DNA from 3 places in the Rahnella sp. P4_A8 genome. Region 1 is predicted to be linked to each of the others. Evidence: predicted binding sites of a transcription regulator. Region 1 holds the regulator's gene; each other region holds the start of a gene.
The links. The regulator CRP, encoded in region 1, controls carbon source genes, mostly activating them, when cyclic AMP is high. The targets are predictions, from matches to a motif close to ATGTGANNNNNNTCACAT.
Positions count from the first base shown of each region.

Region 2: the regulator CRP is predicted to act here: its motif matches at 1,723-1,740, upstream of AC1DUO_RS01820 (YfcZ/YiiS family protein).
Region 3: the regulator CRP is predicted to act here: its motif matches at 1,984-2,001, upstream of srlA (PTS glucitol/sorbitol transporter subunit IIC).

Region 1 is NZ_JBFUHK010000005.1:31,864-36,078, reverse strand. Features, by position in the region: gene AC1DUO_RS04320 (YccS/YhfK family putative transporter) at 1-1,850, opposite strand, end outside; gene crp (cAMP-activated global transcriptional regulator CRP) at 1,912-2,544, opposite strand; gene AC1DUO_RS04310 (OsmC family protein) at 2,907-3,314, shown strand; gene AC1DUO_RS04305 (phosphoribulokinase) at 3,318-4,187, opposite strand.
Region 2 is NZ_JBFUHK010000002.1:158,346-162,560, reverse strand. Features, by position in the region: gene mlaA (phospholipid-binding lipoprotein MlaA) at 1-106, shown strand, start outside; gene fadL (long-chain fatty acid transporter FadL) at 174-1,451, opposite strand; gene AC1DUO_RS01820 (YfcZ/YiiS family protein) at 1,868-2,200, shown strand; gene fadI (acetyl-CoA C-acyltransferase FadI) at 2,520-3,833, shown strand; gene fadJ (fatty acid oxidation complex subunit alpha FadJ) at 3,830-4,215, shown strand, end outside.
Region 3 is NZ_JBFUHK010000023.1:3,490-7,704, forward strand. Features, by position in the region: gene AC1DUO_RS13425 (YacC family pilotin-like protein) at 1-5, opposite strand, end outside; gene cueO (multicopper oxidase CueO) at 216-1,829, shown strand; gene srlA (PTS glucitol/sorbitol transporter subunit IIC) at 2,088-2,636, shown strand; gene srlE (PTS glucitol/sorbitol transporter subunit IIB) at 2,684-3,673, shown strand; gene srlB (PTS glucitol/sorbitol transporter subunit IIA) at 3,683-4,045, shown strand; gene srlD (sorbitol-6-phosphate dehydrogenase) at 4,068-4,215, shown strand, end outside.

The DNA.
Region 1 (4,215 bases):
GTCTGTAAATACTCCGTCGCCAGTTTTTCCGGCAGCATGTAATGCTCGCGGGCGAGGATCGTCATCGCGTTGATATGCTCAACCACAAACTGACTGTGCGTCACCCACAAACGCATATCCGCCAGATAATGTGAGTTAAAACCCGGCTCCTGCATCGCCTGATTTAGCGAAGTGAACAGCTTATTGTGCGCCTGATTGACCTGCATACGGGTGTACGCCAGTTTGGCGGTGTCGGGGCTTTCCTCGAGCAGCAGGCGGATAGCGTCCTGATAGATTTCCAGCGCCTGGTGTGCATTCTGGCGCAGCAAACCGCTTTGCCATTGCGGCCACAACCAGATAGTGCCACCAAAGGCCAGCGCGCAGCCGATCAGGGTATCGACCAGTCGTGGTACCAGAAAATGCACGCCGTTCATCGCCAGCAATTGCAGGGTATACACTGCAGTCACCGTCATGCCGACCATCGCCAGTCCGTAGTTTTTGCGCAGAACGGTATAGGACAACAGGGTGATCAGCAACATGCACAGCAGCGTGGTGCCTTCCGGCAGTTCCAGTTTGAGCAAGCCTGAGGCAATCAGCAATCCGGCCAGCGTACCGAGTGCACGGTGCTGGATCCTCACCCGCGTGGCGTTATAACCGTTCTGGCTGACCAACATGATAGTCAGCAAGATCCAGTAGGGTTTGGGCAAATTGAAGAACAGACCCAGACTGCTGCCAATCGCCAGAATAATGCCCAAACGTGCGGCATTACGCAGTGCCACGGATTTGAAGGAAAGATAGCTTTTCAGCGCGGGCCAGAAGGGCAAACGCGGCTGGGTGTTCATCAGGTCACGTTTGTACAACGGCCGCTGTGTGCGTAACAGACGGGCAATGCGGCTGAAATGGTAATAACAAAACTGACCTACCGGATTGTCCGGGTTGCGCGCGGCGATTTTCTCCAGCGCGGTCAGCTCATTGGCCATCGTAAAGCGCCCGGATAAACGGTGATAAAGAATATCGTCGGCAATCACCCGAAGACGGGTGGAAATCACCTGTGCATTTCGGCGGATAACCGCTTCGGCATGGCTTTCCTCCACCAGTTTCTGCACTTCTTCCGGCTGATGCAGGCTCACTGTAATGTGCTCCTGCAAATCGAGCGCCACCTGAAAACGCTGAAACAGCCGCTTATGGTGATGATGATGTCCGTGCTGGGGCAACATGTGTAATTGCTGATAAAGCAGGGCAATCAGGTCGATAACCTGCTGCTGGCGGGCTAGCAGTGGGGGTAACGCGGTTTCGGGATCGGTGTGTTGCGTCAGCAGGCTGTACTTGGCTTCGAAATAATCCGCGAGTTGCAGATAGAGCTGGCTGAGCGTTTCGCGCATCGGCTGTTCTTCCGAAATACGAAACCACGCCCAGTTAAACAATCCGTACCAGGCTGTGCCAGCGGCGAACAACACCGGGGCCTGCCACATCGGGCGCACGCCCACCATACTCAGCGTGAAGATAGTCGCCACCAGCGCACCGGGCAACAGGCGCGCATGCAGCGGGCTGATTTCACCGGTGACGCCGAGCAGTAACGCCAGCGACAGCATGATCAGCGGCAGCGGTATATGCCAGCTTTCGAGCATCAGTTGCAGCAGAAGGCTGCTCACGGCAAAGAGTGAACCGCCAACGAGCAGGCGTTTGAAAAAGCGTTTATGCGGGGTATCCAGACCGGCGATGTTACAACAGGCCGGGCAGAGGGAAAACAGCAGGCCCATTTGCAAATTGCCAAACAGCCAGCAAATGCCAACAGGTAAGCACAACACCAGCGTCTGGCGCAGCGCGTAGTTCACTTCAGGATGGTAAAACAGTCTTCGCCATAGCGTCATGGGTAAAGCTTAGCCCATAAAAAAGGCGCGACAGTGTTTTGCCGCGCCAATTTTTGAGGGATTAACGTGTGCCGTAAACGACAATCGTTTTACCGTGTGCGGAGATCAGGCTTTGATCTTCCAGCATTTTGAGAATGCGTCCGACTGTTTCACGTGAACAACCGACGATTTGGCCAATTTCCTGGCGGGTAATCTTGATTTGCATCCCGTCCGGATGGGTCATTGCATCAGGCTGTTTAGCCAGATTGAGCAAGGTTTGAGCGATACGACCGGTAACGTCAAGGAAGGCAAGGTTGCCGACTTTCTCTGACGTCACTTGCAGACGGTTGGCCATCTGCGCGGAGAGACGCATCAGAATATCCGGGTTAACCTGAATCAGCTGGCGGAATTTTTTATATGAAATTTCAGCCACTTCACAGGCAGTTTTAGCACGTACCCAGGCACTGCGTTCCTGACCTTCTTCGAAGAGTCCCAGCTCACCGATGAAGTCACCTTGGTTAAGGTAGGACAGTATCATTTCCTTGCCTTCTTCATCTTTAATCAGGACAGCAACTGACCCTTTCACGATGTAGTAAAGCGTTTCGGCTTTTTCACCCTGGTGAATCAGCGTACTTTTAGAAGGATACTTATGTATATGACAGTGAGACAGGAACCATTCAAGAGTCGGGTCTGTTTGTGGCTTGCCGAGAACCATTTGCTATTATCCTCTGTTGTTATCGCTGCCCAAAATCACAGGGCTCAGAGTTCCCTGTACGGCACTTCAAATCCAAAGCGCCCTTTCAGCATATAACTCTCCAGAAATGCTGCAAGCGGATGTCGGAGTGCAACAGCCTGTTTATTGCTGTCATCACCGTGGGTTCTGTACTTAAACCGCAAAAACCGTCACCGCAATTTACTGGAAAGTATGTTTCGGCTTTGTTTGTAGCACAGGTTTGAGATGCTGTCTTCTGTTGTCTCGCTTCAGCATGATGGCGATCGGGTTACGTTGCCAGATTTTAGGTGAAAGGGTACTCTGAGAGCAGATTTCGACAAGTTTATTCACCGGGAGAATAGTTCATGCATGCACGTGTCAAATGGGTTGAAGGACTGACATTTTTAGGTGAGTCTGCATCGGGTCATCAGATTTCAATGGATGGAAACGCGGGTGATAAAGCCCCAAGCCCGATGGAAATGTTACTGATGTCCGCAGGGGGGTGTAGTGCAATCGACGTGGTGTCAATTTTGCAAAAAGGTCGTAATGACGTGCGTGATTGTGAAGTGAAGCTGACCTCACAACGCCGCGAAGAAGCGCCGCGTCTGTTCACTCACATCAATCTGCATTTTATCGTCACCGGTAAGGATCTGACCGATAAGATTGTTGAACGTGCGGTCAGCCTGTCTGCCGAAAAATACTGTTCTGTGTCTCTGATGCTGGGGAAAGCGGCCACAATCACCCACAGCTTTGAAGTGATTGCAGCCGAATAAAGTTTACTCGATCTTCTTGCCTTCCATCAGGCGCTGCACCAGCGGCGCCATGATCAGCTCCATCGCCAGCCCCATTTTGCCGCCCGGCACCACCAGTGTTTTGATGTGCGAGATAAACGACCCTTGCAGCATGGCCAGCAGATACGGGAAATCGATGTCATCCAGCCCCTGAAAGTGGATCACCACAAAGCTTTCATCCAGTGACGGAATGGCTTTGGCGGCAAACGGGTTCGAGGTATCGATGGTGGGTACCCGCTGGAAATTGATGTGCGTGCGGGAAAACTGCGGGGTAATGTAATTGATATAGTCATCCATCGAACGCACGACGGAATCCATCACCGCTTCACGGGAATGCCCGCGCTCGCCGGTATCGCGCACCAGTTTCTGGATCCATTCGAGGTTGACGATAGGCACTACGCCGACCAGCAGGTCGACCTGCGCGGCAACGTCAATTTTGTCCGCCACCACACCACCGTGTAACCCTTCGTAAAACAAAATATCCGTCGGTTCCGGCAACGCCTGCCACGGCGTAAAGGTACCCGGCACCTGATTGTAGGGAACGGCTTCGTCATAAGTATGCAGATACTTACGTGAACGGCCAGTGCCTGTTTTACCGTATTCGATAAAGCTTTTTTCCAGCAAACCAAAGTCATTGGCTTCCGGCCCGAAGTAGCTGATATGACGTCCCAGATCGCGCGCCTTGCGTATTGCCGCATCCATTTCAGGACGGGTGAAATGATGAAAACTGTCGCCTTCCAGTTCCGCCGCACGCAAACCAAGCTGCTGAAATATTTTACGAAATGCCACGCTGGTGGTCGTGGTGCCTGCACCGCTCGAACCGGTCACGGCAATAACAGGATGTTTGGCTGACATAATGCGCTGTTCTCCATAAAGGTGATGC
Region 2 (4,215 bases), on a different contig from region 1:
CTTCCAGCGTCATGATTTTCTGGCAAGAGGCGGTCAGCTGATGCCGCAGGAAAACCCGAACGCCGCACTGATTCAGGGCGACCTGAAAGATATCGACTCGGAATAACCGTTCCGGACACACAAAAAAAGCGCCTTCTGGCGCTTTTTTTATATCAGGCGTATCACTCAGTTCATCAGAAGCTGTAGTTAAAGTTCGCGCCGTACAGCATGGCGGTCCCTTTGGCCTGGTATTCGTAATTCGGTACACCATCAGCGACTTTCTCACTGATGTTCACCGTCTGGCCATGCATATAGGAGACACCGACGTCCACAGATGCGTCTTTATTGAAGGCGTAAGTGGTACCGGCTGAAATCCAGAAGCGATCCTGATCCGGGATAGAAATGGTGCGGTTATCTGCCGGAACCGGGCTGTCATCAAAGGCGATACCGGTACGGAACGTCCAGTTATCGTCATAGTAGTAGGTGGTACCCAACGCGATGCGGTAAGCATCATGAAAGCCTTCATCTTTCTGGAACAGCGTCTGGCCGTTAGAACCGGTGGCTTTCAGCTCCTGGAACTGGCTCCAGCTGGTGTAAGCCAGGCTGTAGTGAATCGCCCATTTTGGTGCCACACGGTTATAACCGGACACTTCCCACATTTCTGGCAGGTTCAGGGTCAGGGAACCCGGAACAGTTTGACCGCCAGTCCCGCCTAAGGCTTTTGGAATGCCGTTGCGGTATTCGCCATCGAAGTCAATTTTGACTTCAGAACGGTAGGTGAAGCCGTAGCGGTTATTATCATCCACTTCATACAGAATACCGGCGTTCCAGCCGTAGCCCCACTCATTGCCTTTCAGCTTGGCGGCTTCCGTATCCGCAGGCAGCCGGCCACCGGTTTGAATTGGCACCAGTTCACCGGCGGTACGACGGAATTTAGCTTTCGCGTAAACGGCATCAAAGCCCAGGCCGAAGCTGAAATGCTGGTTCAAACGGTAAGCAACGCTTAAGTTAGTGTTGACGGTAGTGAGGTCAGTTTCGCCGCCGATCGGGCCTGCCGGATAATTATCGCTGAATTCTGTCGCCAGACCGTAGTTTGACGTAGCTGATGCACCGACGGCCCATTGATCATTGAGCGGCATAATAAAGTGCAGGTTCGGTACCCACTGATTTGGTGCAATGTTATCCGCATCAGTGCTCTGACCTGTAACCGGCGAGTTGCCCGTCACTTTGACATCCGGGTCGATATAAATCGCGCCCGCGGAGAAGGAAGGACGATCAAACATGGTCATGGTTGCCGGGTTACGGCTCCCGGATGCCGCGGTGTCAGCGATGGCACCTTCACCCGAGAAAGAGCGACCTAAACCCGCAGCGGTATATTCATTTAACTGAAAACCTGCTGCATATACGTTGGAGGAAACAATTGCCACTGCAGCTGCCAGAGCTGATCTTTTAAACAGGTTTTTCTGGTTCATGACCAAAACCTCAATTTTATGTTTTTTATCAAACAATGTTACATAGAGTAACAATGAGCGCGGGATTGTAGGGTCCGTTATCAGTCTGACAAATCAGACCAGTGAGCGAAGTATAGGTCTGACCTGTGGTGAAGTTGCAATAATGTTTCGTTGATATTTCTTATTTGATGCAAGAAATTGGATCTGCTTAACAAAAAACAAACAATAAAAGTTCAATTAAGAAACGTTAAAGTGAGAACAATAACGCTGTAATCATCGATTACTTACATATACGTGATCTGGATCACCTGAAAGGCACATAATAAGTAAGTGCTAGTGTGTTGTCAGAGAGGTGGCGTAAAATACAGGCTGGAAATAAAACTTTATTCGCAAACAGGCCAGACGGTGGATGTTGCCGTTGGTGCCGGGGAGAAATTATGTCTGACGTAACCATGTCCTCTAAATCCACTCAACCTCTGCATTCCATCAACAAATGTGGTGCGGAAGAAACCGCAGCCTGCTGTTGTGTAGATGTGGGTACCATCATGGACAACACTGATTGCACTGCTTCTTACAGCCGCGTTTTCGAAACCGAAGCCCAGGCGAAAGAAACCCTGCAAGCCCTGACCGAACGTGCCCGCGGCGTAGAATCTGAGCCGTGCGAAATCACCAGCCGTATCGAAAAAGTAGCAGGCGGTGTTGAACTGAATATCGATTTTACTTTCAGCTGTCAGGCTGAAACGATGATCTTCCAGCTCGGGCTGCGTTAATCCCCGTCATACTTTGAGCCGCAGATGCGTTGGCTGCACTCAGTAACCCGAATCACTGACTTATGTCAGCTCATCGGGATTACTTCGATTGCCGCCTTCCTGCGACTCAAATTATTTAGGGGAAGTTGTAATACCGCTTAAATAAGCGGTATTTTTTTGTCTGCTATTTCTGCCTGCCGCCTTTCTTCTCATTCTTATTTCAGAAAAATTTGCTGTTGCTCGCACTTCATTGCCTTTCACTTTGCCAAATGTAAATACATAGTTAAAACTGAGTTATCAGGTCTGACCTCTTAGGACCCTATTTTTCTCAGGAGCTCGTATGAATAACGTTATTCCACTGGTGACGCGTGAGGGCGATCGCATTGCGATTGTCGACGGCTTGCGCACGCCGTTTGCCAAACAGGCCACCGCTTATCACGGCATTCCTGCTGTCGATCTCGGCAAAATTGTGGTCAGTGAGCTGCTGGCAAAAAGTGGGATAGACCCGAAGCACATCGACCAGCTGGTTTTCGGCCAGGTAGTCCAGATGCCGGAAGCGCCGAATATCGCCCGCGAAATTGTGCTCGGCACCGGCATGAATGTGTCGACCGATGCGTACAGCGTTTCACGTGCCTGCGCCACCAGTTTTCAGGCGGTCGCCAACGTGGCCGAAAGCATTATGAGCGGCATGGTGCAGGTCGGGATCGCAGGCGGAGCGGATTCTTCTTCAGTACTGCCGATTGGCGTCAGCAAACGTCTCGCCCGCGCCCTGGTGGATGTTAATAAAGCGCGCACTCTGTCGCAGCGCCTTTCCATTTTCAGCAAACTGAAACTGCGTGATTTATTGCCGGTGCCGCCGGCAGTAGCCGAATATTCTACCGGTCTGCGCATGGGGGATACCGCTGAGCAGATGGCGAAAAGCCACAATATCAGCCGTGCGCAGCAGGATGAGCTGGCGCACCGTTCTCATACGCTGGCTGCACAGGCGTGGGAGCAGGGTTATTTAAGCTCGCAGGTGATGGCAGCGCAGATTCCGCCTTACCGCGAAGTGCTGCAAAAAGACAACAACATCCGCCTGAATTCTGAAATCAGCCAGTACGCCAAATTACGTCCGGCGTTTGACCGCAAACACGGCACTGTTACCGCTGCCACCAGCACGCCGCTGACTGACGGTGCGGCGGCGATATTAATGATGAGCGAATCCCGCGCGCGTGAACTGGGTCTTGAACCTCTCGGCTACCTGAAAAGTTTCGCATTTGCTGCCATCGACGTCTGGGAAGATATGCTTCTCGGGCCTGCTTATGCCACGCCGCTGGCGCTGGACCGCGCAGGGCTGACGCTGGGTGATTTGGATCTTATCGATATGCACGAAGCGTTTGCCGCGCAGACGCTGGCGAATATCAAAATGTTAGCCAGTGATGAATTCGCCCGCGAAAAACTCGGCCGCAGTCAGGCAGTTGGCGAAATAGACTGGGATAAATTCAATGTTCTGGGCGGTTCACTGGCCTACGGACATCCTTTTGCGGCCACCGGCGCACGCATGATTACGCAAACGCTGCACGAATTACGCCGTCGGGGAGGCCGTTACGGGCTGACGACGGCTTGCGCAGCGGGCGGCCTGGGTGCGGCAATGATTCTGGAGGCCGCGCAATGAGAGATAATATGGAAAATCTGAATCCGGCAGATACGGAAGCTGCCGAACCGGCTTCTGCTTTTTCGCTGATGTTTACTGCTGAACACGTGGGGATTATCACCCTCGATGTTCCCGGTGAAAAAGTGAATACCTTAAGGGCTGAATTTGCTCAGCAAATCTGTGCCATTTTGCAAAAAGCACAGCAGTATCCCAATCTGAAAGGTCTGGTGCTGATTTCCGGCAAACCGGACTCGTTCATTGCCGGTGCGGATATCACGATGATTTCCGGTTGCCGGACCGCTGCCGAAGCCAGTGAACTGGCGCAAAAGGGCCAGACGGTGATGTCGCAGATTGCGTCCTTTTCCGTGCCGGTGGTGGCGGCCATTCATGGTAGCTGTCTCGG
Region 3 (4,215 bases), on a different contig from region 1:
TTCATGGGTGTGTTCTTGTTCTTGTAGATTGAAAGTCAGAAGGACTTGGCTCACAGGCAGTTAAAAGGACGTTACCATATTTGCACTGAGCGGCACCAAATTTCTTTTACCGCTGAACCGCTTGACCTTCCCCTTAGGGGAAGGGATAGGCTGTCGTACTATTATGGCACGCCTGCGCCATCTGTCTGGTTATCACCCTTCAAAAGGACCGAAAAATGAACCGACGCGATTTCGTGAAGTGGACGACCCTGATGGGCGCCGCCAGTATGCTGCCCGGCTGGAGCCGCTTCGCGCTCGCCGCTGACCGCCCGGCATTGCCCATCCCGGCGTTACTCGAACCGGATATCCGCAGCGCCATTACGCTCACATTACAGCGCGGGCAGAGCCAGTTTCTGCCTGGCGTGAACACTGAAACCTGGGGCGTAAACGGTAATCTTCTCGGCCCCGCGTTGCGTATCCGTCGTGGGAAACCGGTCAGCGTCACCATCAATAACCGGCTGGATGTGGCCAGCACCGTTCACTGGCACGGGCTGGAAATTCCCGGTGACGTGGATGGCGGGCCGCAGGGATTAATCGAACCCGGCCAGAATCGCAAAGTCAGTTTGCAACTTGATCAACCCGCATCGACCTGCTGGTTCCACCCGCATCCGCATCAGACCAGCGGTTATCAGGTGGCGATGGGGCTCGCCGGGCTGGTACTGATCGAAGATGAAAGCAGTGACCTGTTGCAGATCCCAAAACGCTGGGGCGTGGATGATATTCCGGTCATTTTGCAGGATAAGCGCCTGAACGACGCCGGTAAAATCGATTATCAGATGGACGTCATGACCGCCGCCGTCGGCTGGTTCGGGCAACACATGCTGACCAACGGCGCGGTGTATCCGCAGCACGGAATTTCCCGTGGCTGGGTACGTTTTCGTTTACTCAATGGCTGTAATGCACGCTCGCTGCATATCGCCACCAGCGATCAGCGGCCGATGTATGTCATCGCCAGTGACGGCGGTTTCCTGCCTGAGCCGGTGAAAGTCAGCGATTTGCCGCTGCTGATGGGCGAGCGTTTTGAAGTGCTGATTGATTGCAGCGACGGCAAAGCCTTTGATCTGGTCACGCTGCCGGTGAAGCAAATGGGCATGACGCTGGCACCGTTCGACAAACCGTTGCCGGTGTTACGCATTCAGCCGACGCTGACCCAAAGCGGCAGTTCATTGCCGGACACGCTGGTGCCGCTTCCGGCGCTGGTGTCAGTGGATAATCTGCCGACCCGCTGGCTGCAACTGATGATGGATCCGCAGCTTGATCAGCAGGGTATGGCGGCGCTGATGAAACGTTATGGCCACAAGGCGATGGCCGGCATGAGCATGGATCACGGCGGGGGCGGGATGGCCGCAATGCCGGGTATGTCCGGTTCCGGTCACGACGGTCATGGCGGTATGGCAGGAATGGCAGGAATGGACATGAGTCAATCGTCCGGTGGTTATGATTTCATGCAGGGCAACAAAATTAACGGCAAAGCCTACGACATGAACCTGCCCGCTTTCGATGTGAAACAAGGCCAGTATGAGAAATGGACCCTTTCGGGCGAAGGCGACATGATGCTGCATCCTTTCCATATCCACGGCACACAGTTCCGTATTCTTTCTGAAAACGGTCAGCCGGTCGCGCCCCATCGTCAGGGCTGGAAGGACATCGTGCGCGTTGAAGGCGCCCGCAGCGAAGTGCTGGTGCGCTTTAATCATCTGGCGGATAAACAACATGCTTACATGGCGCACTGTCATCTGCTGGAACACGAAGACACCGGCATGATGCTCGGCTTTACGGTATCCGCGTGATCCGGTTTACTGCTTTCCTTTCTGTAATTTCTTAAAAATCAGCGGCCGGGGGCGATCCTCCGGCCCGCGTCTTTCCTTTCCCTCCCGTTTCTTTCTTTGCCTGTGCTACTCCTTCGAATATATATCTTTCAATTTGAAAGATTAAACTTTCAAAATGTGATCAATATATAATTAATATAAATTCAATATGATTATATTTTCAGCGTGGAGTAACAAAACATGAAAGCTTAAACCCACGTATCCCTACAGGAGAAGATGATGATCGATGTAATAACGCACGGTGCCGAGTGGTTTATCGGCCTGTTTCAAAAAGGGGGAGAGGTGTTTGTCGGCATGGTCACCGGCATTCTGCCTCTCTTAATTAGTTTGCTGGTCGTCATGAACGCGCTGATCGTGTTTGTCGGACAGCGGCGGATCGAACGTCTGGCGCAGCGTTGTGCCGGAAATCCGGTTTCACGTTATCTGCTGTTACCGGTGATTGGCACCTTTGTTTTCTGCAATCCGATGACCCTCAGCCTCGGGCGTTTTATGCCTGAAATCTACAAACCCAGCTATTACGCCGCAGGCTCCTACAGCTGCCATTCCATGAACGGACTCTTCCCGCATATTAACCCCGGCGAACTGTTTGTGTATCTCGGCGTTGCCAGCGGACTGACCACGCTGGGATTACCGCTCGGGCCGCTGGCCGTCAGTTATTTCCTGGTCGGTATGGTGACTAACTTCTTCCGCGGCTGGGTAACGGATCTCACCACCCGCATCTTTGAACGCAAGATGGGCATTCAGCTTGATCGTGAGGTTCAGTTGTAATCAGGTTCAATTCTAATCAGGTCAAATTCTAAAAAGCGGAGCAGAAAATGAGCGTTACGATTCGCATTAACCGGGGTGAAGGTGGCTGGGGTGGTCCGTTGCTGATTGAGGCGGTGCCCGGCAAAAAAGTGATGTATATCACGGCGGGCACGCGCCCGGCGATTGTCGACAAGCTGGCAGAACTGACCGGCTGGGAAACGGTAGACGGTTTTAAAGAAGGTGAGCCACCGGCAGAGGAAATCGGTGTGGCGGTAATCGACTGTGGCGGCACGCTGCGCTGCGGCATCTACCCAAAGCGACGCATCCCGACGGTTAATATCCATTCGACCGGTAAATCCGGCCCGCTGGCACAATTTATTACCGAAGACATTTATGTTTCCGGTGTCCGTGAGCATGACATCGTGCTGGAAAGCGCAGAGGCGGCTGAGCCGGTAAGCGCAGCGGCTAAACCCGCACCGGCTGCGGCAGGACGCGACTACGACACCACTAAAAAAATTACCGAACAAAGCGACGGCCTGCTGGCGAAAGTCGGGATGGGGATGGGCTCCGGCGTAGCCGTTTTATTCCAGGCCGGGCGCGACACCATCGACACCGTGCTCAAAACCATCCTGCCATTTATGGCGTTCGTGGCGGCGCTGATCGGCATCATTATGGCCTCCGGGCTGGGTGATCTGGTGGCGCACGGGCTGACGCCGCTGGCGAAAAGCCCGGTCGGGCTGGTGATGCTGGCGCTGATCTGTTCCTTCCCGTTGCTTTCTCCTTTCCTCGGCCCGGGCGCGGTGATTGCGCAGGTTATCGGCGTGCTGGTGGGGGTGCAGATCGGGCTGGGCAATATCCCGCCACATCTGGCGCTGCCTGCACTTTTCGCCATCAACGCTCAGGCGGCGTGCGATTTCATTCCTGTCGGACTTTCGCTCGCCGAAGCCAAACAGGACACCGTGCGTGTCGGCGTGCCTTCGGTGCTGGTCAGCCGTTTTCTGACCGGCGCACCGACGGTACTTATCGCCTGGGCCGCTTCCGCTTTCATTTACCAGTAAGGAGTCACTGTGCAAACCATTTATCAAACCACTATTACGCAAATCGGCGATTTCGCCCGTGAAGCCTTAACCGACCAGATGCTGATCACCTTCCGTGAAGGGGCGCCAGCGGATATTCAGGATTATTGCTTCATTCACCAGCCCGGGAAAATGGAAGGGGAATTGCATCGTGGCGCGTATATGGAACTGGCTGATGTGCGTTATCCGGTGACCGCCGTGGGAGAGGTGGCGATGCAAAATCTGCGCGAGCTGGGGCATATCACCCTGCGTTTTGACGGCAGTGCCGAGGCTGAGTTTCCCGGCAGCGTACATGTAAAAGGCACCACGCCCGACGATATTCCGCTGGGCAGCGTATTGAAATTTATCGATTAACTATCAGAGTCAGGAGTCAGTTATGGAACAGGTTGCAGTCGTGATCGGCGGGGGGCAGACGCTGGGCGCATTTCTCTGTCAGGGGCTGGCTGAATCCGGCTATCGCGTGGCGGTGGCGGATTTGAATGAGAAGAATGCCGCATCGGTGGCAGAGCAGATTAACCGGCAGT